One region of the Blautia sp. LMAG:36 genome, then DNA from elsewhere that is predicted to be linked to it. Evidence: riboswitches for the same ligand, from Rfam matches in the RefSeq annotation. Region 1 holds a riboswitch; the other holds the start of a gene.
The links. A riboswitch is a leader RNA that binds a small molecule or an ion and turns the genes downstream of it on or off. The one in region 1 is predicted to bind ZMP and ZTP.
Positions count from the first base shown of each region.

Region 2: linked by a shared signal. The riboswitch ahead of CCC17_RS11280 (formate--tetrahydrofolate ligase) and the one ahead of CCC17_RS03230 (IMP cyclohydrolase) in region 1 are both predicted to bind ZMP and ZTP.

Region 1 is NZ_NALB01000003.1:635,400-650,993, forward strand. Features, by position in the region: gene CCC17_RS03165 (PolC-type DNA polymerase III) at 1-9, shown strand, start outside; gene CCC17_RS03170 (fructose-bisphosphatase class III) at 108-2,066, shown strand; gene CCC17_RS03175 (hypothetical protein) at 2,127-2,885, shown strand; gene CCC17_RS03180 (helix-turn-helix domain-containing protein) at 2,991-3,206, opposite strand; gene CCC17_RS03185 (YifB family Mg chelatase-like AAA ATPase) at 3,427-4,962, shown strand; gene dprA (DNA-processing protein DprA) at 4,988-5,875, shown strand; gene topA (type I DNA topoisomerase) at 5,951-8,023, shown strand; partial or broken gene codY (GTP-sensing pleiotropic transcriptional regulator CodY) at 8,170-8,954, shown strand; gene groES (co-chaperone GroES) at 9,252-9,536, shown strand; gene groL (chaperonin GroEL) at 9,584-11,203, shown strand; gene CCC17_RS03215 (DUF6106 family protein) at 11,321-11,824, shown strand; gene guaB (IMP dehydrogenase) at 11,892-13,346, shown strand; gene CCC17_RS03225 (peptidoglycan recognition protein family protein) at 13,459-14,175, shown strand; ZMP/ZTP riboswitch at 14,273-14,354, shown strand; gene CCC17_RS03230 (IMP cyclohydrolase) at 14,441-15,154, shown strand; gene CCC17_RS03235 (phosphoribosylaminoimidazolecarboxamide formyltransferase) at 15,193-15,594, shown strand, end outside.
Region 2 is NZ_NALB01000007.1:385,378-400,971, reverse strand. Features, by position in the region: gene CCC17_RS11285 (sodium-dependent transporter) at 189-1,589, shown strand; ZMP/ZTP riboswitch at 1,830-1,911, shown strand; gene CCC17_RS11280 (formate--tetrahydrofolate ligase) at 1,985-3,670, shown strand; gene CCC17_RS11275 (methylated-DNA--[protein]-cysteine S-methyltransferase) at 4,221-4,754, shown strand; gene CCC17_RS11270 (MGMT family protein) at 4,862-5,170, shown strand; gene CCC17_RS11265 (hypothetical protein) at 5,244-5,585, shown strand; gene CCC17_RS11260 (MarR family winged helix-turn-helix transcriptional regulator) at 5,717-6,169, shown strand; gene CCC17_RS11255 (MATE family efflux transporter) at 6,159-7,511, shown strand; gene CCC17_RS11250 (putative ABC transporter permease) at 7,636-8,523, shown strand; gene CCC17_RS11245 (biotin transporter BioY) at 8,604-9,149, opposite strand; gene bioB (biotin synthase BioB) at 9,251-10,222, opposite strand; gene CCC17_RS11235 (TrkH family potassium uptake protein) at 10,530-11,867, shown strand; gene CCC17_RS11230 (potassium channel family protein) at 11,887-12,534, shown strand; gene CCC17_RS11225 (DUF4118 domain-containing protein) at 12,620-14,203, shown strand; gene CCC17_RS11220 (response regulator) at 14,196-14,948, shown strand; gene CCC17_RS11215 (sedoheptulokinase) at 15,008-15,594, shown strand, end outside.

The sequences.
Region 1 (15,594 bases):
ACGGGTTGATATATGATACCGGAAGGGCTTACAATAAATAAAAAATACTGCCGTTTATCCTGAAGGCTGATCTGGCAGTGAGAACTCCCAGGAGGATACCAGATACTATGAAAAAAGAAGAATTAAGATACCTGCAGCGACTTGCGGAGCTATATCCTACTATAGCAAAGGCTTCAACAGAGATCATCAATCTGCAGTCTATATTAAACCTTCCGAAAGGTACCGAGCATTTCATGTCGGACATTCATGGAGAATACGATGCGTTTTCCCATGTTCTTCGGAATGGATCAGGGGCTGTACGAAAAAAGATCGATGATGTATTCGGACATACCTTAAGCAACAGCGACAAACGTTCTCTTGCCACACTGATCTATTATCCGAAGGAAAAGATGGAGGTTGTAAAAAAACAGGAAGAAGACATGGAGAACTGGTACAAGATCACACTTTATCGTCTGATCGAAGTATGCAAGACAACGGCATCCAAATATACCCGTTCCAAGGTCCGTAAGGCACTTCCTGCAGACTATGCATATGTGATCGAGGAGCTGATCACAGAGAAAGCGGAAGTTCTGGACAAAGAAGCATATTACGATGCCATCGTCAATACGATCATTGAGATCGGCCGGGCAGAGAATTTTATCATTGCCCTGGCAGAACTGATCCAGCGTCTTGTTGTGGATCATCTTCATGTGCTGGGAGATATTTATGACAGAGGTCCGGGCCCGCATTTCATCATGGATCGTTTGATGAAATATCATTCGCTGGATATCCAGTGGGGAAATCATGATGTGGTCTGGATGGGAGCTGCTACAGGACAGAAAGCCTGCATTGCAACGGTGATCCGGAACAGCATCCGTTACCGAAATATGGATATTCTTGAGGATGGATATGGGATCAATCTCATGCCCCTGGCAACCTTTGCAATGGAGGCTTATAAGGATGATCCATGTACTGCTTTTGAGATGAAGGGAGATGCCAATAACTATAGTATTCTGGAAGAAGAGCTTGGACGGAAAATGCACAAGGCTATTGCCATTATCCAGTTTAAGCTGGAGGGGCAGCTGATCCGCCGGCACAAAGAATTCCATATGGAAAATCGTTGTTTGCTTCATAGGATCGATCCGAAAAAGGGAATGATCACACTTCCGGACGGAAAAGAATATCCGCTGACCGATACATATTTTCCTACTATTGACTGGAAAAAGCCATATGAACTTACTACAGAGGAAAAGGATGTAATGGAACGCTTGGATTCCGCGTTCCGAAACTGCGAGAAACTGCAGAATCATGTCCGGCTTCTTCTGGACAAGGGAGGCCTTTATAAAACTTATAATGGAAATCTTCTGTTCCATGGAAGTATTCCGCTTAATGAGGATGGAAGTCTGAAAGAAGTCCAGATTTATGGAAAAACCTACAAAGGAAAAGAATTGTACGATGTTCTTGAGACTTATGTGCGCCGGGCGTTTTTCTCTGTAAATGAGGATGAAAAGCGTAAAGGCAGAGATATTATGTGGTATATCTGGGCAGCTCCGAATTCACCGCTGTTCGGAAAAGACAAGATGACCACCTTTGAGCGTTATTTTATTAAAGATAAGGAAACACATAAAGAAACTAAAAATGCCTACTATCATCTTCTGGAAAATGAGGATGTTGTAGATGATCTGCTCCGTGAATTCGAACTGGATCCGGAAAAAGGTCACATCATCAACGGGCATGTGCCGGTTCACCAGAGTGAGGGAGAGAGTCCTGTAAAATGCAATGGCAAAGTTCTTGTGATCGACGGCGGTTTTTCCAGACCATATCAGAAGGTTACGGGGATTGCCGGTTATACACTGGTTTATAATTCCTACGGGCTGATCCTGTCTGCTCATGAGCCTTTTACTTCTGCGGAAGAAGCGGTAGCCAAGGAGCAGGATATTGTTTCCAACAGGGTGGCAGTTCACTACAATAACAAACGTACTCTGGTCGGTGATACCGATACCGGAACTGCTCTGAAGGAAAGGATCAGTGAGCTGATCCAGCTTCTGGAAGTTTACAGAAAAGGTATCATCAAAGAGAAAAAATAAGCAGAATTGAGAAATACAAGAAGGGTTTCCTGTATGCTATAGTAAACAGAGGTAATGCAGATGAGAAAAAACAAAAGAAGAAAAAAACGGCTGAGAGCAGTTCTGATCCTGTTGATCATTCTGTTTATTCTGGCAGGACTGGGAGGGATGCTGTATGTTTCCCACAGGGATAAAGTGGAAAAAGAACAACGAAGAGAGGCCGCATTGGCTGCATTGGACAGTATTCCGGAGGTGACAGCAACTCCGGCAGCAACAGCAACACCGGTTCCGACAGCGACGCCGACACCGTCATTGACACCGGTCCCGACAATCCTTCCGGCATTTGAACCGGAAAATTATCAGGGAATCTGGTACAGCGAAGACGGGCTGACAACGATCGATATTTATGATATCAGTCTGAAATCTGTTTCCTTTACCTATAAGAGAGTGAATGGAAAAGATCCTTCCATGACCGCAGAAGCAGATGTGACTGCAGAGGTAGCAGGAAATGCCACACAGTTCCGTTTTAAGGATTCCGAAGGGAATAAGGCAAAAGGAGAGTTTGTTTTCGATAAAAGTGGTGAGCTTTATGTGAAGGTAAAAACATATGAACGGGGAGATGGATCTCTGACCTATCCGAAAACAGAGTCTATTATGACCCGGCAGGAGCCATCCCTGGAAGTATCCGAAAATTCCGAAGAAGATGCTTCCTATAATGAAAGCAACGAAAGTTCCTATGAACAGGAATCCTACAGCGAAAGCAGTGAAGATTCTTCTGATGAAAATACAGAAGAATATGAGATTCCCTACGGAGAAGAAGAAACCTATTATACAGAATGATCAAAAAAAATAAAACACGGTAAAATAAAGAATCCCCGGATTTTGGCAATCAGGGAATCCCGATACAGGAATTCCCGAAACTGTTCCACATTTCCGGGGATCTCTTTATTTGATCATTTTTTTGCGGTCTGTGCGGCCGACGAGATAATCGATGCTGGTGTCGTAATAATTTGCCAGCAGGATAAGCATTTCGATAGGAATATTACGGGATCCCGTTTCATAATGGGAATAAGAACGCTGACTGATATGAAGAATCTCACTTAATTCTCTCTGGGACAGATCCGCGTCTGTACGTAAATCCTGAATACGCTGAAATTTCATTGTGCTCACCTCTTCTTTCTATTGAAAGTATAAAACAGAACGAAATGCACCCTTGCAAAAGAGAGCAAAATGGACTATACTAAATTTATTATCTTCTAAAATTCAGAAAATGTCTATCTGAAAATTCCCTTGTTTTTAACCAATGCGGATTTCGAATATCCGCCTGACCTGAAAAGACGAAAAGATGGAAGATCGGGATCCGTTTTTTTCGCAGAAAGGAATGTATTTGTTTGCGAGTGTTTTATCAGCAGCGATCTACGGAATGGAAGTACGTGAGATCCAGGTTGAGGCAGATGTCAGTGATGGTCTGCCTTCTTTTGCTATGGTAGGATTTCCCTCTGCCCAGGTGAGAGAGGCCCAGGAAAGAGTCCGGACTGCATTTAAGAACAACCGGCTTTGTCTGCCACCAAAAAAAGTAACTGTAAATTTTGCACCTGCCGATATGAAAAAGGAAGGAGCCGGTTTTGACCTGCCTGTGGCGGCTGCAGTACTTGCGGCTGCCGGAATTCTGGAACCGGATCTTCTGGAAGGAGTTATGATCGTAGGAGAGATCAGTCTGAATGGAGAGATCCATGGGGTTGCCGGAGTTTTGCCACGGGTGATCCGCGCAAGAGAGATGGGCTTACGCTTTTGCGTTATTCCGGAGGAAAATATCCGGGAGGGGAATCTGGTGAAGGATATGCCGGTGTTTGGAGTAAAAAGTCTGAATGACATGATCCGATGTCTGAGAGACCCAAACACTTATACAAATGAGTATCAGGAAAAAGAAAAAACAGAAAATAAACCGGAAAAACCAAATGTTGATTTTGCGGACATCTGCGGGCAGGAAGGAGCCCGGCGCGCGGCCGAGATCGCAGTGAGCGGTTTTCATAATATTCTTTTTATCGGACCGCCAGGATCCGGAAAGACCATGCTGGCAAGACGTCTGCCTACTATTATGCCGGAGATGACATTTGAGGAAAGCCTGGAAATCACCAAGGTATACAGTGTGGCAGGACTTCTCACGGAAAAAGATCCGCTGATCCGGCAGAGGCCTTTTCGAAGTCCGCATCATACCAGTTCCCCTCAGGCTCTGGCAGGTGGCGGCAGGATACCGGGACCGGGGGAGATCACTCTTGCACACAGAGGTGTGCTTTTTCTGGATGAGATGCCGGAATTTTCCAGAAAAAGCCTGGAGATCCTGCGTCAGCCGCTGGAAGATAAGGAGATCCATCTGTCCAGAGCTGCCGGAACTTATATTTTTCCGGCCAGTTTTATGCTGGCGGCAGCGATGAATCCCTGTCCCTGCGGATTTTACCCGGATATGAACAGATGTCGCTGTACATCAGGGGAGATCACGCATTATCTTGGAAAGATCAGCCAGCCTCTCCTGGAGCGTATTGATATCTGCACGGAAGTTCCGGCAGTGAGTTTTTCAAAAATGAAAAAGAAAATTGCAGGGGAATCCTCTGCTCAAATAAGAAAGAGGGTGGAAGCAGTACAGGAGATCCAGAGAGAACGTTACAAAAAGGAAAAATTTTGCTTCAATGGGGAGCTTGACGGAAGAAAACTGGAGAAATACTGTGTAATGACGGGAGGGGCAGACAAACTTCTGGAGCAGGCATATGAGCAGTTTCAATTCAGTACCAGAGCATATCATAAGATCCTGAAAACGGCCAGGACCATCGCGGATATGGAATCTTCCGAAAAGATAAAGGAAGAACATATCTGCGAGGCGTTGGCTTACCGGGCATATGACAAGAAATACTGGTCATAAAACAGAAAAAAGGAAGGTATTTTATATGGAAGAAATACAGCAAACAAGGATCCGGTGTGCCCGGAAGGACAGTAGTGTTTATCCGGCAAGACTTAAGGAACTTCCCGGTATGCCAAAACAATTATATTACATTGGAAGCTTTCCGGATGATGCCAAACCTACAGCGGCGATCGTGGGAGCAAGGCTGTGCAGTCCTTACGGACGGATACAGGCCTTTAATTACGGAAAATTCTTAAGCGAACATGGTGTACAGGTGATCAGCGGTATGGCGGCCGGCATTGATGCTGAGGGCCACAAGGGTGCTCTGGAAGGTGGTACCCCGACCTTTGCCGTGCTGGGAAATGGTGTGGACATCTGTTATCCTTCATCCAGCAGAGGTATTTACCGGAGGATCCCCGAAAAAAACGGAGGGATCATCAGCGAATATGAACCAGGTACCAAAGGCAGGGCATATTATTTTCCGGCAAGGAACCGGATCATCAGCGGACTGGCAGATCTGGTGCTTGTGGTGGAAGCAAAAGAAAAGAGCGGATCACTGATCACAGCTGCCTGTGCACTGGAACAGGGGAAGATGGTATACGCCATTCCAGGAGCGGTAAATGATGCGCTGAGCAGAGGCTGTCACAAGCTGATCTACGACGGAGCAGGAATTGCATACTCTCCGGAAATACTTCTGGATGAGTGGGGATTATCTGTGAAAAAAAAGACAAATTTGTCTGAAAAAAGCAAGTTAGGACTTGCAACGGATTTGGATTTGGTGTATAGTTGTCTCGATTTACGACCAAAAAATCTGGATCATATTATCAGAAAAACCGGTTTTTCACCGGGAAAAACAGCCGGGATCCTGGGACAGCTTATTTTGATGGGGCTTGTGAAGGAAACCGGGAGACAGTATTATATCAGACTTGAATAAATGCTTTTTTGCCCGGAGATTTAGCAGGAGTTTTTAAGCCGGACAGGAAGGCAGAATGAGATTAGGAGAGGTAAAATGGCCAAAAATCTGGTGATAGTAGAGTCACCTGCTAAAATGAAGACAGTAAAGAAATTTCTGGGGGCAAATTATACAGTAGAAGCGTCCAACGGTCATGTGAGGGATTTTCCCAAGAGCCAGTTTGGTATTGACGTGGACAATGATTTTGAACCGAAGTATATTACAATACGGGGAAAGGGTGAGCTTCTTGCAAAACTTCGTAAAGAAGCAAAAAAAGCAGATAAGATCTATCTTGCAACTGACCCTGACCGTGAGGGAGAAGCAATTTCCTGGCATCTGATGCAGGCTTTGAAGACAGATACTGCAAAGATGCACAGGATCACATTTAATGAAGTAACAAAAACAGCAGTTAAGGCGTCCATCAAGCAGGCCAGGGAACTGGACATGAATCTGGTAGATGCACAGCAGGCCAGGCGTATGCTGGATCGTATGGTAGGTTATACCATCAGTCCGCTGCTCTGGGCCAAGGTAAAAAGAGGCTTAAGTGCAGGCCGTGTACAGTCTGTGGCACTGCGTATCATCTGTGACAGAGAAGATGAGATCAATGCATTCATTCCTGAAGAATACTGGAGCCTGGAGGGTGAATTTCAGGTAAAGGGTGAGAAGAAACCGTTGACAGCCAAGTTCTATGGAACAGATAAAAAACTTCCGATCAGAAACCGTCAGGAAATGGATGAGATCCTGAAAAGTCTGGAAGACTGTAAATATGAGATCACAGAAGTAAAAAAAGGTGAGAGGATCAAAAACGCTCCCCTTCCGTTTACCACAAGTACTCTGCAGCAGGAAGCTGCCAAGACACTGAATTTTTCTACGCAGAAGACTATGCGCCTGGCACAGCAGTTATATGAAGGTGTGGATGTAAAAGGCAGTGGTACGGTAGGTCTGATCTCCTATCTGCGTACAGATTCTACTCGAATTTCAGAGGAAGCAGATGCAGCAGCAAGAACTTATATTTCTGAGCAGTATGGTTTGGATTATGTTTCTCAGACAGAGAAGGCGATCAAAAACGGACAGAAGATACAGGATGCTCATGAGGCGATCCGTCCTACAGATATTGCGAGGACACCAGTTCTGGTGAAGGAATCCCTGACCAGGGATCAGTTCCGTTTATATCAGCTGATCTGGAGACGTTTTGCGGCGAGCAGAATGGCACCGGCACGTTATGAGACCACGTCTGTCAAGATCGGAGCAGGTGAGTATGTGTTCACGGTTGCAGCATCCAAGGTTGCCTTTGATGGCTTTATGTCTGTGTACACAGAAGAGGGCGATGACAAAAAGGGCAATGTTTTAAGTCAAAGTCTGGAAAAGGGTATGGAGCTGAAGCTGAAAGAACTGAAGCCGGAGCAGCATTTTACACAGCCGCCGGCACATTACACAGAGGCTTCACTTGTAAAGACTATGGAAGAGCTTGGAATCGGACGTCCAAGTACGTATGCGCCGACCATCACAACGATCATCAGCAGACGCTATGTATCCAAGGAACAGAAAAATCTTTACGTCACAGAGCTTGGAGAGGTTGTTAATAATATTATGAAACAGGCTTTTCCAAGTATTGTGGATGTAAACTTTACAGCAACTATGGAGGGACTTTTGGACTGCGTGGAAGCAGGTACCGTACAGTGGAAAACGGTTGTACGTAACTTCTATCCGGATCTGAAGCATGATGTGGATGAGGCTGAGAAAGAGCTTGAGAAAGTTGATATACAGGATGAGGTTACGGATGTGATCTGCGACAACTGTGGCCGCAACATGGTGATCAAGTACGGTCCTCATGGAAGATTTCTTGCATGCCCCGGATTTCCGGACTGCCGTAATACAAAACCATATTATGAGAAGATCGGTGTTGCATGTCCGAAGTGCGGCGGCGAAATTGTCATGAAAAAAACGAAAAAAGGCAGAAAATATTACGGATGTGAGAATAATCCGGAATGTGATTTTATGTCCTGGCAGAAACCTTCTGCAAAGAAATGTCCGAAATGTGGTAATTATATGCTCGAAAAGGGAAATAAGCTGGTTTGCAGCCAGGAAACCTGCGGATATGTGGAACAAAAACCAAAAGATGAAGATTGATTGAATAAATGCTTTTCTATTAATTTTCAGAAAATCCCGTTAAAAATAAAAAAAATATAAAAATGTCTTGTAAATTTCCAGAATAACGTGTAATATTAGACTAGAAAAACGATTTCTTTCAAGGTACGAAAGTGAAAGGAGGAAAAATGAGCGTTCAGTTGCTAGATAAAACTAGAAAAATCAATAAGCTTCTGCATAACAGCAGCTCAAGCAAGGTAGTGTTTAACGATATTTGCCAGGTGCTCATGGAAACCTTAAGTTCCAATATCCTGGTACTCAGTAAGAAAGGTAAGGTTCTGGGAGTCAGTATCTGCCCGGGTGTGGATGAGATCACAGAGCTGATCGATGACAAGATCGGCGGACATATCGACCCGTTATTGAATGAGAGATTTCTTGGTGTTCTTTCCACAAAGGAGAATGTCAATCTCCAGACACTTGGCTTTGAGCATGTACCCGGAAATTATCAGGGAATCGTGAATCCGATCGATATTGCAGGTGAGAGACTGGGAACGTTATTCATGTACCGCAATGATCATCCCTATGATATTGAGGATATTATGTCAGCGAGTATGGTACAACAGTTGTTGGCCTGGAAATGATGCGTGCGGTTCATGACGAGAACGCAGAAGAAGACAGAAAACAGCAGATCGTTAAATCGGCATTCAGTACACTGTCCTTCTCAGAACTTGAGGCGATCATCCATATTTTTGATGAGCTGGATGGTGATGAGGGTATCCTGGTTGCCAGCAAGATCGCTGACCGTGTAGGTATCACCAGATCCGTGATCGTAAATGCACTGCGTAAATTCGAGAGCGCAGGTGTGATCGAATCCCGTTCGTCCGGTATGAAGGGAACTTACATTAAAGTTCTTAATGAAGTGATCTTTGATGAGCTTGAGGAGATAAAAGCACAGAGAAGCAAGAAGGCATAATGTGATCAGCACTGTCAGATGCTTGATATAAGATAAAGAACGTGACAAAAGAGACTTCCCGCTAGCGTGGGAGTCTCTTTTTTGTCTGTTTCATAAAATCAAAATAAATAATGAAATTGAGAAAACAAGAGAAAACAAGAGTATAAAAGAGATAAAATCAGAATAATATAGAAAAACCATATCTTAAAAGGGTTGCGAAAATATGTGAAATTCACTAATATAGCCATAGTGATTAGCACTCGTATAAAGTGAGTGCTAGCAGACGAAGATGGAACTTATAAAGGAGGAACATAGATCATGAAGTTAGTACCTTTAGGCGACAGAGTAGTATTAAAACAGGTTGAAGCAGAAGAGACAACAGCATCCGGAATCGTACTTCCGGGACAGGCACAGGAGAAACCACAGCAGGCAGAAGTTATCGCAGTTGGTCCTGGCGGAGTTGTAAATGGCAAAGAAGTAAAGATGGAAGTAGAAGTCGGAAACACTGTTATTTACTCCAAATATGCAGGAACAGAAGTTAAGATGGATGGTACGGATTACATCATTGTAAAACAGGAAGATATCCTGGCAGTTATTAAATAATATAAACATCTTATCGTATATCAATATAAATAGGAGGTCATTTTATCATGGCAAAAGAAATTAAATATGGCGCAGAAGCAAGAGCAGCACTTGAAGCTGGTGTAAATAAACTTGCAGATACAGTAAGAGTAACACTTGGACCGAAAGGAAGAAACGTAGTACTTGACAAATCTTTCGGTGCTCCGCTTATCACAAACGATGGTGTTTCCATCGCAAAAGAGATCGAGCTTGAGGACGGATTCGAGAACATGGGTGCTCAGATCATCAAGGAAGTTGCATCCAAGACAAACGATGTAGCAGGTGATGGTACTACAACAGCGACTGTACTTGCTCAGGCAATGGTTCATGAGGGAATGAAGAACCTGGCAGCAGGTGCCAACCCGATCATCCTCAGAAAAGGTATGAAAAAAGCAACAGATGTTGCAGTAGAAGCGATCAAGAACATGAGCCAGGCAATCAACGGCAAAGAGCAGATCGCTAACGTAGCAGCAATCTCTGCAAGTGATGAGCAGGTTGGACAGCTTGTTGCTGATGCTATGGAGAAAGTTTCCAAAGACGGTGTTATCACTGTTGAGGAGTCCAAGACCATGCATACAGAGCTTGACCTTGTAGAAGGTATGCAGTTTGACCGTGGATATATTTCCGCATACATGTCCACAGATATGGAGAAAATGGAGGCAACTCTTGATGATCCGTACATCCTGATCACAGACAAGAAGATCAGCAATATCCAGGAGATCCTTCCACTTCTTGAGCAGGTTGTTCAGGCCGGTGCGAAACTTCTCATCATCGCTGAGGATGTTGAGGGTGAGGCCCTTACAACTCTGATCGTCAACAAACTGAGAGGAACCTTCCAGGTAGTAGCTGTAAAAGCTCCTGGCTATGGTGACAGAAGAAAAGAGATGCTTCAGGATATCGCGATCCTGACAGGCGGACAGGTGATCTCCGATGAGCTTGGTCTTGACCTGAAAGAAGCTAAGATGGAGCAGCTTGGACGTGCAAAATCTGTTAAAGTTGCAAAAGAGAACACAGTTATCGTTGATGGTCTCGGTGACAAAGATGCCATTGCAAAACGTGTTGCACAGATCCGTGCGCAGATCGAGGAGACAAAATCCGAGTTCGATAAAGAGAAACTTCAGGAGAGACTTGCAAAACTGGCTGGCGGCGTAGCTGTTATCCGTGTAGGTGCTGCTACTGAGACAGAGATGAAAGAAGCAAAACTTCGTCTTGAGGATGCTCTTGCAGCAACAAGAGCAGCTGTTGAGGAAGGTATCATCGCAGGTGGCGGATCTGCTTACATCCATGCTTCCAAAGAGGTTGCAAAACTTGCAACAACACTTGAAGGAGATGAGAAGACAGGTGCTTATGTGATCCTGAAAGCTCTTGAGGCTCCGCTGTTCCACATCGCTGCAAACGCAGGACTGGAAGGCGCTGTTATTATCAACAAAGTAAGAGAGTCTGAGATCGGTACAGGCTTCGATGCTCTCAATGAGAAATACGTAAACATGGTTGAGAACGGAATCCTTGATCCGGCTAAGGTTACAAGAAGTGCTCTTCAGAATGCTACAAGTGTTGCATCTACACTCCTTACAACAGAGGCTGTAGTTTCCACAATCAAAGAAGATACTCCGGCTCCGGCTGCAAACCCGGGAATGGGAATGATGTAATTATCAGCTGAGCAGGTGAAATAATTAATTCACAAAATGAGAGGGCCTGCGCCATAGACGCGGCTCTCTTTTTGTGTTATAATCAAAAAGTCAGTAAATTACGAAAGGAAGAAACAAATGAGTGACTTATATTCAGAGCTTCTGGTAAAAAAGAAGCAGACAGCGAAAGATCTGGTTGTGAAATACGGTCTGATAGCGCTGACGGTGATCATGGTCCTGGGAGGCCTTGTGCTGAATGTACTTTTGCTGGTACCGGCTATTGCACTTGGTATTGCATGTTATTTTGTAATACCGAAGACAGATCTGGAGTACGAGTATCTGTTTGTTAACGGAGAACTGGACATTGATATGATCATGTCAAAATCAAAAAGGAAAAGAGTGAAATCGCTCCAGCTTGCGGAGGCAGACCTTGTGGCACCATTAAAGTCCCACAGAATGGACTATTATAATGGCAATCAGAAGATGAAAGAGTATGATTTTTCATCAGGAATTGAGGATCATAAACGCTATGCAATGATCATAAGAGACAGTGGAGAAACCTGCAAAGTGATCCTGGAACTGGATGACGCACTTGCAAATACCATGAAAAATTCTGCACCAAGTAAAGTTTTTTTGGATTGACATGAATCTTGTTTTTTGTTACACTAGTTCACAAATTTAAAATATCTTACACAAGGGAGGAAATGCAATGGGTACTATTATTGGTGAAGGCATTACGTTTGATGACGTCCTTCTGGTTCCGGCTTATTCTAAAGTGATTCCGAATCAGGTAGATGTTTCAACGTATTTAACCAAGAAAGTAAAGCTGAATATCCCCATGATGAGTGCGGGAATGGACACAGTTACAGAGCACAGAATGGCAATTGCCATGGCCAGACAGGGTGGTATCGGTATCATCCACAAGAATATGTCCATCGAAGCACAGGCAGAAGAGGTTGATAAGGTTAAACGTTCTGAGAACGGTGTTATTACAGATCCATTTTATCTTTCACCGGAGCATACACTGAAAGATGCCAATGATCTGATGGCGAAATACCGTATTTCCGGTGTTCCGATCACAGAAGGCAGAAAGCTTGTAGGTATTATCACAAACCGTGATCTTAAATTTGAGACAGATTTCAGCAGAAAGATCAAGGAGTGCATGACTTCTGAAGGACTGATCACAGCCAAGGAAGGAATCACACTTGAGGATGCCAAGAAGATCCTTGCGAAATCCCGTAAGGAGAAATTACCCATTGTAGATGACGACTTTAATTTAAAAGGACTCATTACCATCAAGGATATCGAGAAACAGATCAAATATCCGCTTGCAGCCAAGGATGCACAGGGACGTCTTCTCTGTGGTGCGGCAGTTGGTATCACAGCCAATGTACTTGCACGTGTAGATGCACTTGTGAAAGCGAATGTGGATGTAATCGTAATTGATTCCGCACATGGTCATTCTGAGAATATCTTAAAAGCAGTCCGCGAGATCAAGGCTGCATATCCGGAACTTCAGGTTATCGCAGGTAACGTTGCAACAGGAGCAGCTACCAAGGCACTGATCGAAGCTGGTGTAGATGCAGTTAAAGTTGGTATCGGACCTGGATCTATCTGTACCACACGTGTTGTTGCAGGTATCGGTGTACCGCAGGTTACTGCTGTTATGGATTGCTATGAAGTAGCCAACAGCTACGGAATCCCGATCATCGCAGATGGTGGAATCAAGTATTCCGGAGACATCACCAAGGCTATCGCGGCAGGCGCCAATGTCTGCATGATGGGCAGCATGTTTGCTGGATGCGATGAGAGCCCGGGAACATTCGAGCTCTATCAGGGAAGAAAATATAAAGTATACCGTGGAATGGGATCTATTGCAGCTATGGAGAACGGCAGCAAGGATCGTTACTTCCAGGAGAACGCCAAGAAGCTTGTTCCAGAAGGTGTTGAAGGACGTGTTGCATACAAAGGACACGTTGAGGATACCGTATTCCAGTTAATTGGCGGTTTAAGATCCGGTATGGGTTACTGCGGAGCAGAGAACATTGAGAAGCTGAAAACAACAGGCAGATTCATTAAGATCTCCGCTGCATCTCTCAAGGAGTCACATCCACATGACATCCATATCACAAAAGAGGCTCCAAACTACAGTGTAGATGAATAATAAAGGAAAAAAAGGTAAGACCGGTAAAAAGTCACCCAGGCCGTCCCATAGCGGGCGGCCTGTTTCCGTAAAGAAAACTTCCTCCGGGTCTTCCAGAAGAAAAAAGAAGTCTTTGAGAAAAAAGAACCCGATCAAGATCCTGCAGAGGATTGTGCTGATATGTATCATTGTGATCGTTGCTTTTGCTGCGTGTGCGTTAGGATACGCATTTTTTGAGATGCGCATGGAACAGAGTGAAACTCAGTCCGGACAGGAAGAAATATCCGGGAATGCCAGCGGAAATGGCGGACCGGAACAATGGCAGGCAGAAGGAGCACCTTTTATTGATGTGGAGCTTCTGACACCGAATTCCTATTCCAGACCACAGATTTCTATCGAACAGGTAAATTATATAGCCATTCATTATACGGCCAATCCGGGATCTACTGCCATATCCAACCGGAATTATTTTGAAAATCTTGCGACAACGCAGGACAACAAAGTCAGCAGTCATTTTGTGATAGGTTTGGAGGGAGAAGTGGTACAATGTATTCCCACTTCAGAAATATCCTATGCCACAAATTCCAGAAATGTAGATACCATATCCATTGAATGCTGCCATCCGGATGAAACAGGGCAGTTTAATACAGCAACCTATGATTCGGCGGTAAAGCTGACAGCGTGGCTTTGTACACGCTTTGGACTGACTTCGGATCAGGTGATCCGTCATTATGATGTCACAGGTAAAGACTGTCCGAAGTATTACGTGGAAAATCCCGATGCATGGATCCAGATGAAATCAGACATTGCAGCACAGATCCAGACAGATTATGCATTACAGGGGAAATAAAGTGTTATTGTTTATTTTGTGAGCAACAAGAAGTCTGGAAAAATAATTTCTGAAAATAGGGGCTTGAAAATTAAGAAGAAGTATTGTAGTATAACAGCAGAAGCTGCATGACTGGCGGAAAGTAGGATTACCTACAGGGAGTGCAGTGAAGTGAGAAGCCGACCGCCTGGGCAGCCTGATAAGGGGTGTCCAGGCGGTTTTTTGTTACCGTTCATATCCTGGGATAAGCCCCGGGCCTTACATTAGACAAGGAGGACTGTGAAAAATGACGACATTTTCACTTGAAAAAGAACTGAAAGAAAATTCCTATCCGGGAAGAGGAATTGTGATCGGACGTTCCGCTGACGGGAAACATGCAGTTACTGCATATTTTATTATGGGAAGAAGCGAGAACAGCAGAAACCGTATTTTTGTTGAGGATGGGGAAGGAATCCGTACACAGGCTTTTGATCCGTCCAAGCTTACAGACCCGAGCCTGATCATTTATGCACCGGTACGTGTCCTTGGAAATAAGACCATCGTAACAAACGGTGATCAGACAGATACGATCTATGAGGGAATGGACAGACAGCTCACCTTTGAACAGTCTCTCCGCAGCAGAGAGTTTGAGCCGGATGCGCCGAACTATACACCTCGTATTTCAGGTGTTCTTCATGTTGAAGACGGTAAATTCAATTATGCGATGTCTATTTTAAAGAGCAATAACGGAAATCCGGATTCCTGTCTTCGTTATACATTTGCCTATGAGAATGCGGCGGCAGGACAGGGACGTTTTATCCATACTTATAAATGCGATGGAAATCCACTTCCAAGTTTCGAGGGAGAGCCGAAGCTGGTAGAGATCCCAAGCGATATTGATGAGTTTACGGATCTCCTCTGGAAGAGCCTGAACCAGGATAATAAAGTTTCTCTCTTTGTTCGTTTTATTGACATTGAGACAGGAAAATATGAATCCAGGATCGTAAACAAGAATAAATAAGAAAATAGGGATATCACAGAGAACGGAGGAGCTTTTTCATGAAAGAATTACAGTTAAAATACGGATGTAACCCAAATCAGAAACCATCAAAGATCTATATGGCAGATGGAAGTGAGCTTCCGATCCAGGTACTCTCCGGAAGACCAGGATACATCAACTTCCTGGATGCCTTTAATGGCTGGCAGCTGGTACGTGACCTTAAGAAAGCAACCGGACTTCCGGCAGCAACTTCATTTAAGCATGTATCTCCGGCAGGTGCTTCCATCGGACTTCCGCTGAATGAGACACTGGCAAAGATCTACTGGGTAGGTGATATGGACTGGAAGAATTTTTCCCCGCTTGCATGTGCGTATGCAAGAGCAAGAGGTGCAGATCGTATGTCATCATTTGGTGATTTTATTTCTCTTTCTGATGTCTGCGACAAAGATACCGCAATGCTG
Region 2 (15,594 bases), on a different contig from region 1:
ATTTTTATTGTATACGATTATATCGGAAAAACCGGTATTTTGTAAAGTAGTAAGAAACTTTTTTGAGATAAAATTTCGTAAAAAGAAACTTCTGCCATTTGCACTTATCTTTATTTAAGGTAAGATATGGCTGTTAGGCTGAAGGTTTCAGCCTATATCAAATATATACTTGAAGAGGGGAAATTGAAATGAAAGAAAAAGGAAGTAGCTTTTCCGGCTCAATAGGCTTTGTCCTGGCGGCAGCCGGAAGTGCAGTAGGAGTTGGAAATATCTGGAGATTTCCATATCTCTGTGCCAAAGATGGCGGAGGACTTTTCCTGCTGGTTTATCTGGTACTGGTACTGACTTTTGGATTTGTACTGTTGACAACGGATGTAGCACTTGGGAGAAAGACAAAGAAAAATGCATTGAGGGCTTTTGAATCTCTTGATCCAAAGTGGAAATTTTTAGGACATTTAACGTTTATGGTTCCGGCATTGATCATGACCTATTATTCTGTTATCGGTGGATGGATTGTAAAATATTTTTTTACTTATATTATTTCTGATGGGAAAGATGCGGCTTCAGATGTATACTTTACATCATTTATTACATCAGATATTGCACCCGTTGTATTTATGCTGATCTTTCTGGCACTGACTGCCTGGATCGTATTTCGTGGTGTGGAAAAGGGAATCGAAAAGTTTTCCAGGATCATTATGCCGGGGCTGATTCTTCTGATTGTGATCATTGCGATTTTTTCACTGACACTGTCCCATACTGATACGGATGGAACTGTCCGCACCGGTATGCAGGGGCTGGCTGTTTACCTCAAACCGGATTTTCATGGATTGACGGTAAAACGCTTCCTGGAGATCCTTCTGGATGCGATGAGCCAGTTATTCTTTTCCTTAAGTGTATCTATGGGAATCATGATCACATATGGTTCTTATGTGAAAAATGAAGTTAATTTAAATAAAGCAACAAATCAGATTGAGATCTTTGATACCGGCGTTGCGTTTCTTGCAGGAATGATGATCATACCGGCTGTTTTTGTATTTCTCGGAAAGGATGGAATGGCTTCCGGCCCAAGCCTGATATTTATCTCACTGCCAAAGGTTTTTGATGCCATGGGAGTATTTGGCCGTCCGGTGGCAATTGCATTTTTCCTGATGATGGGATTTGCGGCACTGACTTCCTGCGTGTCTGTCATGGAGACACTGGTTGCAAACTGCATGGAACTTTATCATAAGCCACGTAAGAAAATGTGTGGTGCTGTCGGAATCTATTCTCTTGTTACAGCAGTACTGATCTGCCTTGGTTATAACAAACTGTATTTTGAACTTAAACTGCCAAATGGTTCCGTTGGACAGCTGCTGGATGTGATGGATTATATCAGCAACAGTTTTCTGATGCCGTTTATCTCACTTTTGACAAGTATTCTGATCGGCTGGGTGATCGGCCCTGACTGGATCATAGGAGAAGTGGAACGAAATGGGGAACACTTCAAACGGGCAGGGTTATATCGCTTTATGATCCGTTATGTAGTGCCGGTTGTAATGCTGATATTATTCCTGGTATCTACAGGATTTGCAGATTTGATTTCATAAGTGTGGTAATATGTTTATGGCGTCTGGACAGTCGCATTAACGGATGACCAGTACAAGATACGATTAAATAACAGAGGATTTGATGAAAAAAGATATGTACGAATGTTGGAGAGAAAACTAATACATAGAACGGAAATGATTCAGAAAATTAGACTTAGCTCACTTTAAAAGTGAAAAAATAATTTGATAATTTCTTGACAAGTACTAATAAATATGTTAGTATTCAATCATCAAATTAATAAAGTCTTCGGTGACTGACGGAGTTGTGGGATAACCACGAGGGAGCCGGAGATTCGATGAGTCGACCGTCTGGGCAGTATTTGAAAAACTTCAGATACTGCTCTTTTTTATGGGATAAAAGATGCAGACGGTTGCAGCGGAGAAAGGAGAACATTATGGGATTTAAAAGTGACATCGAGATTGCACAGGAGTGCACAATGGAGCCAATTACCAAGATTGCAGAGAAAGCAGGTATTGATGACAAATATCTGGAGCAGTATGGTAAATACAAAGCAAAGATCGACTATAATCTCCTGAAAGAAACAGACAAAAAAGACGGCAAACTGATTCTTGTGACAGCTATCAACCCGACACCGGCCGGGGAAGGAAAAACAACTACAACGGTAGGTCTTGCAGATGGAATGCAGAGACTTGGAAAAAATGTTATGGTAGCTCTTCGTGAGCCATCCCTGGGACCGGTATTCGGTGTCAAAGGTGGTGCGGCAGGCGGCGGCTATGCACAGGTAGTTCCGATGGAGGATATCAACCTTCATTTTACCGGTGATTTCCATGCAATCGGTGCGGCAAACAACCTTCTTGCAGCAATGATCGACAACCATATTTTCCAGGGAAATGAGCTGAACATCGACCCAAGAAAGATCACCTGGAGACGTTGCGTGGATATGAACGACCGTCAGCTTCGTAATGTAGTAGATGGACTTGGCGGAAGAACAAACGGTATGCCGCGTGAGGACGGATATGACATTACCGTAGCATCTGAGATCATGGCAGTTCTCTGTCTGGCAAGTGATATCAAAGATCTGAAAGAGAGACTTTCCAGAATCATCATCGGATACACTTATGGCAAGGTTGCTGAGCAGAAACCGGTAACAGCAGGAGATCTTCACGCAGAGGGTGCTATGACAGCACTTCTGAAGGATGCCCTGAAACCAAACCTTGTTCAGACACTGGAGCATGTTCCGGCAATCGTTCACGGCGGACCATTCGCAAACATCGCTCACGGATGTAACTCCGTAACAGCTACAAAGATGGCTATGAAGCTTGCTGATTATGCCATCACAGAGGCTGGATTCGGTGCTGATCTTGGAGCTGAGAAATTCCTGGATATCAAGTGCCGTATGGCAGGTCTTACACCAAGTGCCGTTGTTATCGTAGCAACCGTACGTGCTCTGAAATATAATGGCGGTGTTGCAAAAGCGGATCTTAACAATGAGAACCTCGAGGCTCTTGAAAAAGGTATCCCGAACCTTCTGAAGCATGTAAGCAATATCAAAAATGTATATAAGCTCCCATGTGTGGTAGCTATTAACGCATTCCCGACCGATACCAAGGCAGAGCTTGATTTTGTGGAAGCAAAATGCAGGGAGCTTGGCGTAAACGTAGCACTTTCAGAGGTATGGGCAAAAGGTGGCGAAGGCGGAATCAAGCTCGCTGAGGAAGTAATCCGTCTTGTTGAAGAGCCGAATGACTTCACATATGCTTATGAGCTGGAAGGCTCCATCGAGGACAAACTGAACCAGATCGTACAGAAGGTTTATGGTGGAAAGAAAGTGGTTCTTACAGCAAATGCCCAGAAGCAGGCGAAACAGCTGGAGGCACTTGGATTTGGCAACTGCCCGATCTGTGTAGCTAAGACCCAGTACAGCTTAACAGACGACCAGACAAAGCTTGGTGCTCCGACAGATTTCGAGGTAACAGTAAGAAATCTTAAGATTTCCGCAGGTGCAGGATTTATTGTTGCACTGACAGGTGAGATCATGACCATGCCAGGACTTCCGAAAGTACCGGCAGCAACCAAGATCGACGTAGACGAGAGCGGTAAGATCACAGGACTGTTCTGATATAAAGATTTTTTGAGGGGAATTCAGATAGAAAGCGGTAGAGCCTGCAAAAATAGAGGCTCTGCCGCTTTTTATATTGTTGTGGAGAGAGTATTGAAAAACTTTTAAAAGCAGGAAAAACACTGGGTTTGACGATCCCGTGATACGAATTTGATACGAAAATCCCCGGAAGTGGTCGAGACTTCCGGGGGTTCTTGTTCCGTTTATGTAAGGTGGTTTAATCCTTTAGGCTGTTACTGCCTGTCGTTTCTGTCCAGCCTAGCCACAGTTGCCATAACAGAAACAAAGAAAGTAATTATAGAACTTGTCATAGGACTTTACATCCTTTCAGCTGGAGGTTCGGCAGCAACAGCATTATAGCATGTTCAAAACAAAAATGGTATAATATTATAAATTGTCAAGAATATCAGCAATCTCCTGCTGCTTGTTGGGATAAAACTCACAATGTCGAGGAAATCGCAGAGGGGACGCGCATGTGACATTTGTGTTAATTAAGAGGAATGCTATAGAAAATATTGTAGAGATAAATGAATGTGGGGGGGGGGAAAATATGGTATACACATGCAAATATAAATCGCTAATCGGAGATATTTTACTTGCTGCAGATGAAATCGGACTTACCGGTTTGTGGTTTGAAGGACAGAAATATTTTGCAAATACACTTCCGGAAGATTATGTTCCACAGGAAACGAAAATTCTCACAGAAGCAAAAAAATGGCTGGATGTATATTTCTCCGGTGAAGAACCGAACTTTACTCCACCACTTCATCCGAACGGTTCAACATTCAGAAAGGCAGTGTGGCAGATTTTACTGGATATTCCCTATGGACAGACGATTACATATGGAGAAATTGCGCGCAGAATTGCAGTGATGAAAAACACTTCCCATATGTCCGCCCAGGCAGTAGGCGGTGCGGTTGGACATAATGAAATTTCCATTATCATTCCCTGCCATCGAGTCATAGGAACAAATGGAAGCTTGACGGGCTATGCCGGAGGAATTGACAAAAAAATTTCACTTCTTAAGCTGGAACATACAGATATGAGCCGTTTGTTTATTCCAAAGAAAGGAACTGCACTGTAAAACTCAGGCTGAGAGGACGGTCTGGTACAGGCGTCCACGAAAAGACAGATATTTTATTTATGAAAGCATGCTATGAAAATTGCCAGCAGGATTTCGGAGGAATAATTATGGGAAAAATACTGGATGAAGATTTAATCTACGAGATACTGTCCGTGGTGGAAGAGATACCTGAGGGAAAAGTGGCCTCCTACGGACAGATCGCACGGCTGATCGGGCGGGATAAAAATTCACGTCTTGTAGGAAAAGTCTTAGGTATGGCAGAATTTTACGGGAAGTATCCCTGCCACAGAGTTGTGAACCATGCAGGGCGTACTGCACCAGGCTGGAGAGAGCAGAAGATGCTTCTGGAAGACGAGGGTGTGGAGTTTAAGGCAAATGGATGTGTAGATATGAAGCAGTATCAGTGGGAGGAGTAGTGTTTTATGAATTGTAGAAATATGATGCAGATCCCGGAGCTTACAGAAGTTCTGAAGCTGAAAGCAGGGGAAAATGGTCTGGAGTAGTTTGTCCGATGGTGCTATTTTGCAGACTGCCTGCAGTGCATCAAAAGTGAATACAGGATTGAATAACTATATCCATGGAGGAGAATTCGTAGTTCTGACAAATCCCAGTGTCACCGACGACAGCCGGAAACTCGTGCTGGAGGAAAAGGACAGAAACGCCGCAGAGCAGCTGTCTTCCTCTATTCTGGATGCAGAACATTTAAGCCGAGAGCGTGTGATGGCACAGGCCAGATATCTGAACCTTGCACCGCTTACCATGACCGATGAGCAGATGGAGAAAGGACTTGAGATCTTTGAAGCTTCTCTGAAAGAGGCATTAGAAGCATAGATTAATAGAAAGTTACTCTGTAATAGAAAGCTACTCTGTAACAGAAAAATAAAACATGCTTGACAAACCATAAATTCCTCGTATAATTATCAATGGTAATTAACTAAGATAATTATATAAGGAGTTTTTTTATGACAAATGAAAAGATCAAGCGGATGTTTGATGCGTTTTATCAGGCAAAGCGGATCCGGGATATGCTTCCGCCACTGCCTCAGGGGGTGATGCCATCCTACATACAGTATCTGGATGTGATCCATTCTCTGCAGAGAGAAAAAAAGGATATCCGGCTCTCTGATATCAGTGATGCCATGAACCTTCCGCGTCCGGGTGTTACCAGAACAGTGAAAGAAATGGAGACAAAGGGATATCTTCAGAAGCTTACGTCTCCGGATGACGGGCGCGTTACTTACATTTCCATAACAGAAAAAGGAGAGATGCTTTCCAGGAAGTATGATCAGGATTATTTCAGCAGTCTGGCGCCCTATCTTTCAGAGATTTCCGAAGAAGAAGCAGACAATATGATCCGGACCATCGGGAAATTTTATCAGATCATGTGTGACAGGAGGGAACATTATGACAAATGATAAGGCAGATTTTACCCAGGGAAATATCCTGAAGAAGCTGGTTGCATTTATGATGCCGGTACTCGGTGCGCTGATCCTGCAGGCTGCCTATGGTGCGGTCGATCTTCTTGTAGTTGGAAGATTCGGTTCCACATCCGGACTGTCAGCGGTTTCCACCGGAAGTCAGGTACTGAATCTTGTTACCTTTGTAGTGATCCAGTTTGCTATGGGTATCACAGTTCTGATCGCACGTTATCTTGGAGAAAAAAGACCGGAGCAGATCGGCTCTGTTATCGGTGGGGCTGCGATCGTTTTTACCATGATATCTGTCGTGCTGTTTATTGTTATGGTAGGCTTTGCACATCCGATCTCCGTGCTGATGCAGGCACCAGACGAAGCGGTAGTGCTGACTGCATCTTATGTACGGATCTGTGGCAGCGGAATTTTCTTTATTGTCGCGTATAACCTACTGTCTGCTATTTTCCGTGGCCTTGGTGACAGCAAATCTCCGTTGCTGTTTGTGCTGGTGGCATGTATTGTAAATGTGATCGGAGATCTGGTACTGGTAGCCGGGTTACATATGGATGCAGCAGGAGCAGCTATTGCTACGGTTTCTGCTCAGGCCTTAAGTGTTGTATTTGCAGTAGTTCTGCTGATAAAGAAGAAGCTTCCGTTTACCATTACAAAAAAAGATTTCCGGCTGAATCCCCAGTGCAGACGTTTTCTAAAGATCGGACTGCCGCTGGCACTTCAGGAATTCCTGACACAGATTTCATTCCTTGCTTTGTGTGCATTTGTCAATCGCCTGGGTCTGGAAGCATCCTCCGGTTACGGAGTTGCATGTAAGATCGTAAACTTTGCCATGCTGGTTCCAAGCTCTCTGATGCAGTCCATGGCTTCCTTTGTTTCACAGAACGTAGGAGCCGGAAAGCCGAAACGTGCGAGAAAATCCATGCTTACGGGAATTGGAGTTGGCCTGTTTGTGGGATGCCTGGTATTTATCCTGATCCTGCTGAAGGGTGATGTGCTGGCAGGATTCTTTTCAACAGATGCCGGCGTTATCCAAAAGGGCTTTGATTATCTGAAGGGGTTTGCTCCGGAGACACTGGTAACGGCTGTTCTGTTCAGTATGATAGGCTATTTCAACGGAAACAACCAGACCATATGGGTTATGGTCCAGGGCCTGATCCAGACGCTTCTGGTACGACTTCCAATGGCGTACTTTATGAGTATCCAGCCGGATGCCAGCCTGACAAAGATCGGTCTTGCAGCACCGGTATCTACCACAGTGGGAATCATTCTGAACATCGGATTCTTTCTGTACTTTACCCGTGTGAAAAAAGAAATTGTTTCGGAAGAATGACCGGATAAAGGGATGTAAATGAGAGGGGTGATATGATATAATCAGAATCACCCCGGCAGAGGTGATGGTACTGACCCCTGAAATAGCTGCCGGAATCTTGACAGCTGTAAAGGAGGAGTACAGGATGATTTGCGGGATGACGTATTTTCAGATATGTCTGTATTTTTTGTTTTATTCTTTTGGAGGATGGGTCGTTGAAGTTATCTTCCATGCAGTAACATTAGGAAAGGTTATAAACCGGGGATTTCTCAACGGTCCGGTATGCCCGGTGTACGGATTTGGTGTACTTTCCGTGTTTGCATTGCTTAATACGCTTCAGAGCGGCGGACATCAGATGAGTGAGGGAATGATCTTTCTGTTTGGAATCGTTCTTGCAACTGCGGTGGAGCTGGTTGCCGGATGGCTTCTGGATGTATGCTTCCATGCAAGATGGTGGGATTATTCAAATAAGCCGCTGAATTTTCACGGCTATATCTGTCTTGAGTTTTCCCTGATATGGGGACTTGCCATTGTGATGGTCGTAAAGGTTTTTCAGAAGTATGTGGAGCGTCAGGCTTCTCATACACCTTCCACACTGGAATGGGTTGTTATGGCAATTCTGTATGCGGTGTATCTGGCTGATCTTATTGTAACAGTGGCGGTGATTCGCGGACTGAACAAGAAGCTTACCCGACTGGATAAGGTACGTGCGGATCTGCGGATCGTGAGTGATAAGCTCAGTGATACTCTGGCAACAACTACCATTGATACAGCACAGAAGGTGGGAGAGGGAAAGGTTCAGGTTGCTCTTGCTAAGGCAGAGCTCAGAGATGCGACTGTGGCTCAGAGAGAAAAATCTGCCGAAATGCTTCGGATGAAGAAAGCGGAGCTTCAGGCACAGTTTGATGAGCTGTCAAGCTCTATCACAAACCATACGGTATTCGGTCAGGGAAGAATCATTAAGGCTTTCCCGGAGATGAAGCACAGAGATTATTTTGAACTGATCCAGGAACTGAAGAAAAAACTCAGATAAGAAAAATGAAACGCGATAAAGAGGCAGCAGGAAATGTTGGAAATTTCCTGCTGCCTCTTTTGGAGTATCAAAATTTCTGCTTATCGGATTCGTTTCTTTATCATTGGTCCGATGATCATGGCGATGATCATTTTTATGAGATCTGCCGGGATAAACGGAATTACACAGATTCCAAGAGCTGCTTTGAAAGTGGAATCTGCAACGATGCAGAACCATACAGTTCCGAAAAGATAGCATACAATTGTTCCTGCGATCATACCAACGAGCTGGATCAGAGGTTTATGGCAGTTGTCAATTACCAGTCCGGCAATAACAGCCATAACGATAAAGCCGATGATGTATCCGCCTGTAGGACCGGCCAGCTTTGCAGGGCCGCCGGTAAATCCGGAAAATACCGGAAGACCTACAAGTCCAAGCAGAAGATAGATCAGATAGCTGATGGTTCCTTTTTTCCATCCGAGAAGATACAGGGACAGATAAATGGCAAGATTGGTAAATGAGATCGGAACCGGACCGATTGGAATGGACAGCGGCGCAAGAATACAGGTGACAGCTGCCATAAGAGCGGTCATGGTGATCTCGTAGGTTTTTGTACGTGGTGCAGAGACAGTATTTGTCTGGTTCATATTAAAAGAGCCTCCTTTGAAAAAGGTAATATATTTACTGGTTCGGGTAAGCAATGAAATGCTGTAAGTGTGTATGATAGGTCATATGTCCATAAGGATGCTTACGCAGATTCAATCTCATAGGTAAATCCTGCATCCGTAATGGTTTTGAGAGTGTCTTCGATTCCCTGACCACCTTCTGTAAGATAACCGGAAGCAAAAATAGAGTCTACAACACTGAGCAGTTTTTTTTCTTCGCCTTTAAAATAAACTTCTCTTCCGGCAGCACATCGGATATCTGCTTTAGGTACAAGAAGTCTTGCCAGGCAGAGGACTTTCATGCAGTATTCGGTTGTTAGCTGGGAAATATCTGCATTTCCGAGAGGAGTTCCCTTGATCGGAAGAAGAAAGTTGATCGGCAGTGCTTCCGGCTGGATCTCACGTAATTCCAGAAGCATGTCAACAACGTCTTCCTTACTTTCACCCATGCCAATGATACCGCCGCTGCAGATCTCGAAACCAAGTCCCTGAAGCATATGGATGTTCCGGACACGCTGGTCAAAGGTATGTGTACTGCAGATATTATGATAAAAGGAACGGCTGCTGTTCAGGTTATGGTTGATCCGGTCAAGACCAGCCTCTTTGAGCATTTTTGCCTGGTGCTCTGTGAGAAAGCCTATGGAGCAGCAGAGATGGGTTCCGTGTTCTTTCATTTTGCGGATCCTGCGGGCCAGCTCCTCGATCTCTTTATCTGTAAATTTCATACCACTCAGTCCGATACAATGTCTGGATAAATGATACTCATTTACGAAATCATTGTCCTGATATAATTTGTCTTCATCTACCCATTTGTATTTATCAATATCGGCAGTGGAACGACATGACTGGGCACAGTAGGCACAATCCTGGGAACAGTTACCACTGCGGGCATTGGTAAGGATGTGGATGCTTACCCGGTTTCCCTTATATTTGTAACGTAAACTGCTGGCACGGTTGATCAGTGCCTCAAGTTCTTCGTCCGGAGTATCTAAAATTGCAATGGCTTCATCTCTGGAAAGCGATGGAGCTTCTTTTTCGCATGATGCAGTGTTCATGTCAATACCTTCCTTTTGAGTTTTTTTGTACGGGTATCACTTTATCACAGAGAAATATCGAATGTCAACTACAAATATAAAATGAGTTTACAATTAAAAACTGTAGTATTAAGGTAATGCTTAGGATCATCAAAGCAGGTAATTTCCTTGATTCGGTTAAAATAATTCTCAATTCAATATCATATCTTTATAAAATCTTAATACGGAAGCAGAGAATTTTATACTATCTTTGAAAGTAGTTATATATAATAAAATGCATTACGAGGATAGCACTGTTAAAAGTATTGATAAGGAGTTCTGATCATTTATGCCGGAAAAATCATATAAGAAAAAACATATGACATCTTTTCAGCTGATTATCATGGGGTTTGCAGGAGTGATCCTTTTGGGAACCGTTCTGCTGATGCTTCCATTTTCTTCTGCGGAGAAAGTGATCACACCATTTCATGAGGCACTTTTTACAGCCACTTCGGCGGTATGTGTTACAGGTCTTGTGGTAAAGGACACTGGAAGCTACTGGTCCCTGGCAGGCCAGACGATCATTCTTGCACTCATACAAACAGGTGGGCTTGGAGTAGTGACTGTGGCTGCGTCTGTTTCCCTTCTTTCCGGAAAGAAAATATCCCTCATGCAAAGAAGCACCATGCAGGATGCAATTTCAGCACCTAAAGTTGGAGGAATCGTCAGACTGACAAGGTTTATTTTGAGGGGAACATTTTTGATCGAAGCTGCAGGGACGGTGTTGCTGCTGCCGGTTTTTATGGGAGATTATGGAAAAAAGGGAATCTGGATGTCAGTCTTTCATTCGATCTCTGCCTTCTGCAATGCCGGATTTGACATTTTGGGAACAGCCTCCGGTTCTTTTCCATCACTGACAGAGTATTCCGGAAATATACTTATAAATGTAGTGATCATGTTGCTGATCATTATAGGTGGAATCGGTTTTCTCACCTGGGATGATATTTATACAAACAAACTGAACTTTAAACGCTACCGCATGCAAAGCAAGATCATTCTCATGACTACCGCATGTCTGATCTTATTTCCGGCAGTTTTTTTCTATATCTGTGATCTGACAAAATTACCCATGGGAAAACGCCTGTTGGCAGCAGCGTTTCAATCGGTAACGACAAGAACTGCCGGATTTAATACTATAAACATTTCAGAGATGAGTGAGGCATCAAAAGCAGTTATGATATTGTTAATGCTAATTGGTGGTTCACCGGGATCTACAGCAGGTGGAATGAAAACAACAACTTTTTCAGTACTTATTTTAAATGCAATTGCGACATTTCGAAGTCAGGAAAATGCAGGGGCTTTTGGTCGAAGACTTGAATATCATGTGATAAAAAATGCAGCGACAATCGCTATATTATATTTTGCCTTGTTTTTTGGCGGCGGAATAGCGATCAGTGTGTACGAAGGCTTTCCGCTTTTAGATTGTCTGTACGAAGCTGCTTCAGCTGTTGGTACGGTAGGTCTGACTCTGGGAATTACACCGGAACTTCATGTTTTTTCACAAGTCGTGTTGATCATACTGATGTATCTGGGACGTGTAGGTGGTCTGACCCTGATCTATGCGGTATTTTCCGGAAGAAATAAGGGAAATGCAAAGCTTCCTCTGGAAAAAATCACAGTTGGATAAGAAGGAGAAAAATAATATTATGAAAAATGTATTGATTATTGGACTTGGAAGGTTTGGAATACATATTGCCATGCAGCTCAATCAGCTGGGACATGAAGTTATGGCAGTTGACTGGAAGGAAGAAAGAGTGGACAAAGTACTGTCGTTTGTGACGAATGCTCAGATTGGTGACAGTACCAATGCTGAATTTTTACAGTCCCTTGGAATTGGAAACTACGACATTTGTTTTGTGACCATTGGAGACAGCTTTCAAAATTCTCTTGAAACAACATCCCTTCTAAAAGAACTGGGCGCAAAATTGGTGATATCCAGAGCTGAACGTGATGTTCAGGAAAAATTTCTTTTACGCAATGGTGCCGATAAGGTAGTTTATCCAGAAAAGCAGGTGGCAAAATGGGCCTCCATCCGTTATACAGATGATCATATCCTGGATTATATGGAGGTGGACGCTTCCCATGCAATTTTTGAAGTGGAAGTGCCGGAAGAATGGGTTGGAAAAACAGTGGGCGGACTTGACATCAGAAAACGCTACAATATTAATATCCTGGCAGTAAAAAATGAAGAGGAATTCAGTATTGCAATTTCTCCGGAAACGTATTTTGCAGAGAATGATAAATTACTGGTATTAGGAGAGTACAGAGCTCTTCAGAAGTGCTTCCGCATATAGCTCATTGCCATGAAGAAAAAATTTTGACCACAGAACAGCTGCGTGATATAATTCCAGAAAACAGTAGCAGAAGGAGAATGACAGAATGAGCTTGAAAATGGAGGATACAGTAAAAAACAGAACCTATCCGAAACGGCCATTTGCATGGTATGTGGAAAAACCGTCCGCAAAAGATTACTTGCTGACGGTTTTTATATTTGCAGTATGCACTTTGATTGGCCTGCTGTTTCAGAAACTGGATCTTACGGATACAAATATTGTAACGATATACATTCTGGGCGTATTGATAACTTCGATCGTGACAGATGGTTATCTTTGCAGTGTAGCCGGATCCTTTTTAAGTGTATTCTTATTTTGCTTTTTCCTGACGGAGCCAAGGATGTCTTTTGAGATATATGCGGTGGGATATCCGGTGACATTTTTCATAATGCTTATTTCGTCCGTACTTACAGGAACCCTTGCGGCAAAGCTGAAAATGCATGCAAAGCTGTCTTCACAGATTGCCTTTCGCACACAGGTTCTGTTTGATACGGATCGTCTGCTGCAAAAGGCAAAAAGTGAGACAGAAATCCTCGGAGTTACCTGTACACAGCTGATACGCCTGTTAAACCGCAGCATCACGGCATATGTTGTGGAAAATGGAACTTTATCAGAAGGAAAGCTTTTTTCCGGGGAAAAAGAGAGCACAGAGGATTTTCTGACACAGGAAGAACAACAGGCGGCCAGATGGACTTATGAAAACAGACAGCGTGCCGGCGCATCCACACAGTATTTCTCACAGGCAAAATGCTTATATCTGGCAATTCGAAGCGGGAATAATGTTTATGGCGTAATCGGGATCCCTCTGCAGAAAGAAACACTGGACTCTTATGAATACAGCATCCTGCTGTCTGTAATAAATGAATGTGCACTTGCAATGGAGAATGTACAAAATGCCATAGAAAAAGAAAAAAATGCGGTTTTAGCAAAAAATGAGCAGCTGCGTGGCGATCTTCTTCGGGCAATCTCCCATGACCTGCGTACTCCGCTTTGTTCTATTTCCGGAAATGCAGATATGCTTCTCAGTAACAGTGACCGTCTGGATGAAGCTACAAGGTATCAGATCTACACGGACATTCATGAGGATTCAGAGTGGCTGATTGGAGTTGTGGAAAATCTGCTTTCCATTACCAGGCTCAATGATGGAAGATTGAAGTTTAAATTTACGGATCAGCTTTTGGATGAGGTAATAGCAGAGTCACTCCGACATATCAGCCGGAAGCATGATGAGTATAAGATCGTGGCGGACTGTGAAGAACTTGTTCTTACACGTATGGACGTGCATCTTATTATACAGGTGTTGGTAAATTTGATCGATAATGCGATAAAATATACGCCGTCAGGCTCTGTCATCAGCATTCGGGGGGTCAAAAAAGCCGGGAAAGCGCAGATAAGCGTGGAAGATAACGGCCCCGGAATTCCGGATGAAATGAAGCCACATATTTTTGAGATGTTTTATACAGGGAAAACGACCGTTGCAGACAGCCAACGGAGTCTGGGGCTTGGCCTGGCACTTTGCCGCTCTATCATAGAAGCTCACGATGGAACACTGGTTCTTTCAGATCATGCTCCGCATGGATGTAATTTTACTTTTACTTTACCATTAAGCGAGGTGACATTAAATGAATAAGACATTAATTCTGGTGGTTGAGGATGACAGACCCATACGGAACCTGATCGTTACCACATTAAAAACACATGACTATAAATATCTGGCTGCAGACAATGGGGCTTCAGCCATTTTGGAGGCTTCATCACACAATCCGGATATCGTTCTTCTGGATCTTGGTCTTCCTGATATGGAAGGAGTAGAGGTAATAAAAAAAATCCGTACCTGGTCGAATATGCCTATTATCGTGATCAGTGCCAGAAGTGAAGATATGGACAAAATAGAGGCACTGGATGCGGGTGCAGATGATTATATCACAAAACCATTTTCAGTAGAAGAATTACTTGCGCGTATCCGTGTCAGTCAAAGGCGGCTTGCCATAACGCAGGCAGGAAAACAGCCGGAAACATCTGTTTTTGAAAATGGTGGATTAAAGATAGATTACACGGCTGGCTGCACATTCCTGAAGGATAGAGAACTGCATCTGACGCCCATTGAGTATAAGCTGCTCTGCCTTTTATCCCGTAATATTGGAAAAGTATTGACACATACATATATTACTCAGCAGATCTGGGGACGCTGCTCGGAAAACGATGTTGCTTCTCTCAGGGTTTTTATGGCAACACTGCGGAAAAAACTGGAGCCTGAAAAAAACGGTGTACAATATATCCAGACGCACATAGGAATTGGATATCGCATGCTCAGAATCGAGAAACCTGAGCAGGAAACCAAAAAAGATAGCATTAATCCTCAAACGATAATATAATCATCTCATATGATGACAGTTTCTATAGTAAAGATCATAGAAAAGGACGGAAACAGACGATGAAGATCATGGGGATTGATATCGGCACAACAACAGTCAGTGTCGTAATGACAGACACAGAAACGGGAAAGCTGCTTGCAAGGGAAACAGTGGAGCATAATTCTTTTCTGCGGAGCAGTAAGCCGGAACAGAAGCTGCAGGATCCGGAACGGATCTATGAGATCGTCCGGGAGCTTCTTATAAAGCAGCAGAAGGAGAATGGTTTGCCAGATGGAATAGGGTTTACAGGGCAGATGCATGGAATGCTGTATGTGGATGCTTCCGGCAAGGCAGTGAGTCCTCTCTATACCTGGCAGGATGGAAGCGGAGAGATTCCGCTGGAAAACGGAAAAACCTGTGCAGAGCTTTTGCAGGGAGTAGGTGCGGCGGCGTCCGGATATGGTGTAGTGACACATTTTTATCTTCAGAAGAAAGATCAGATCCCGAAGGATGCTGTAAGGATGACGACGATCAGTGATTATATTGCTATGCGGCTGTGTGAAAATACTGTCCCTGTTATCGGACTTGACATGGCGGCAAGCTGGGGCTGCTTTGACCTGCGAAAACAGGAGTTTCTGTATGAAGCCCTGGAGCAGGCCGGCGTAGA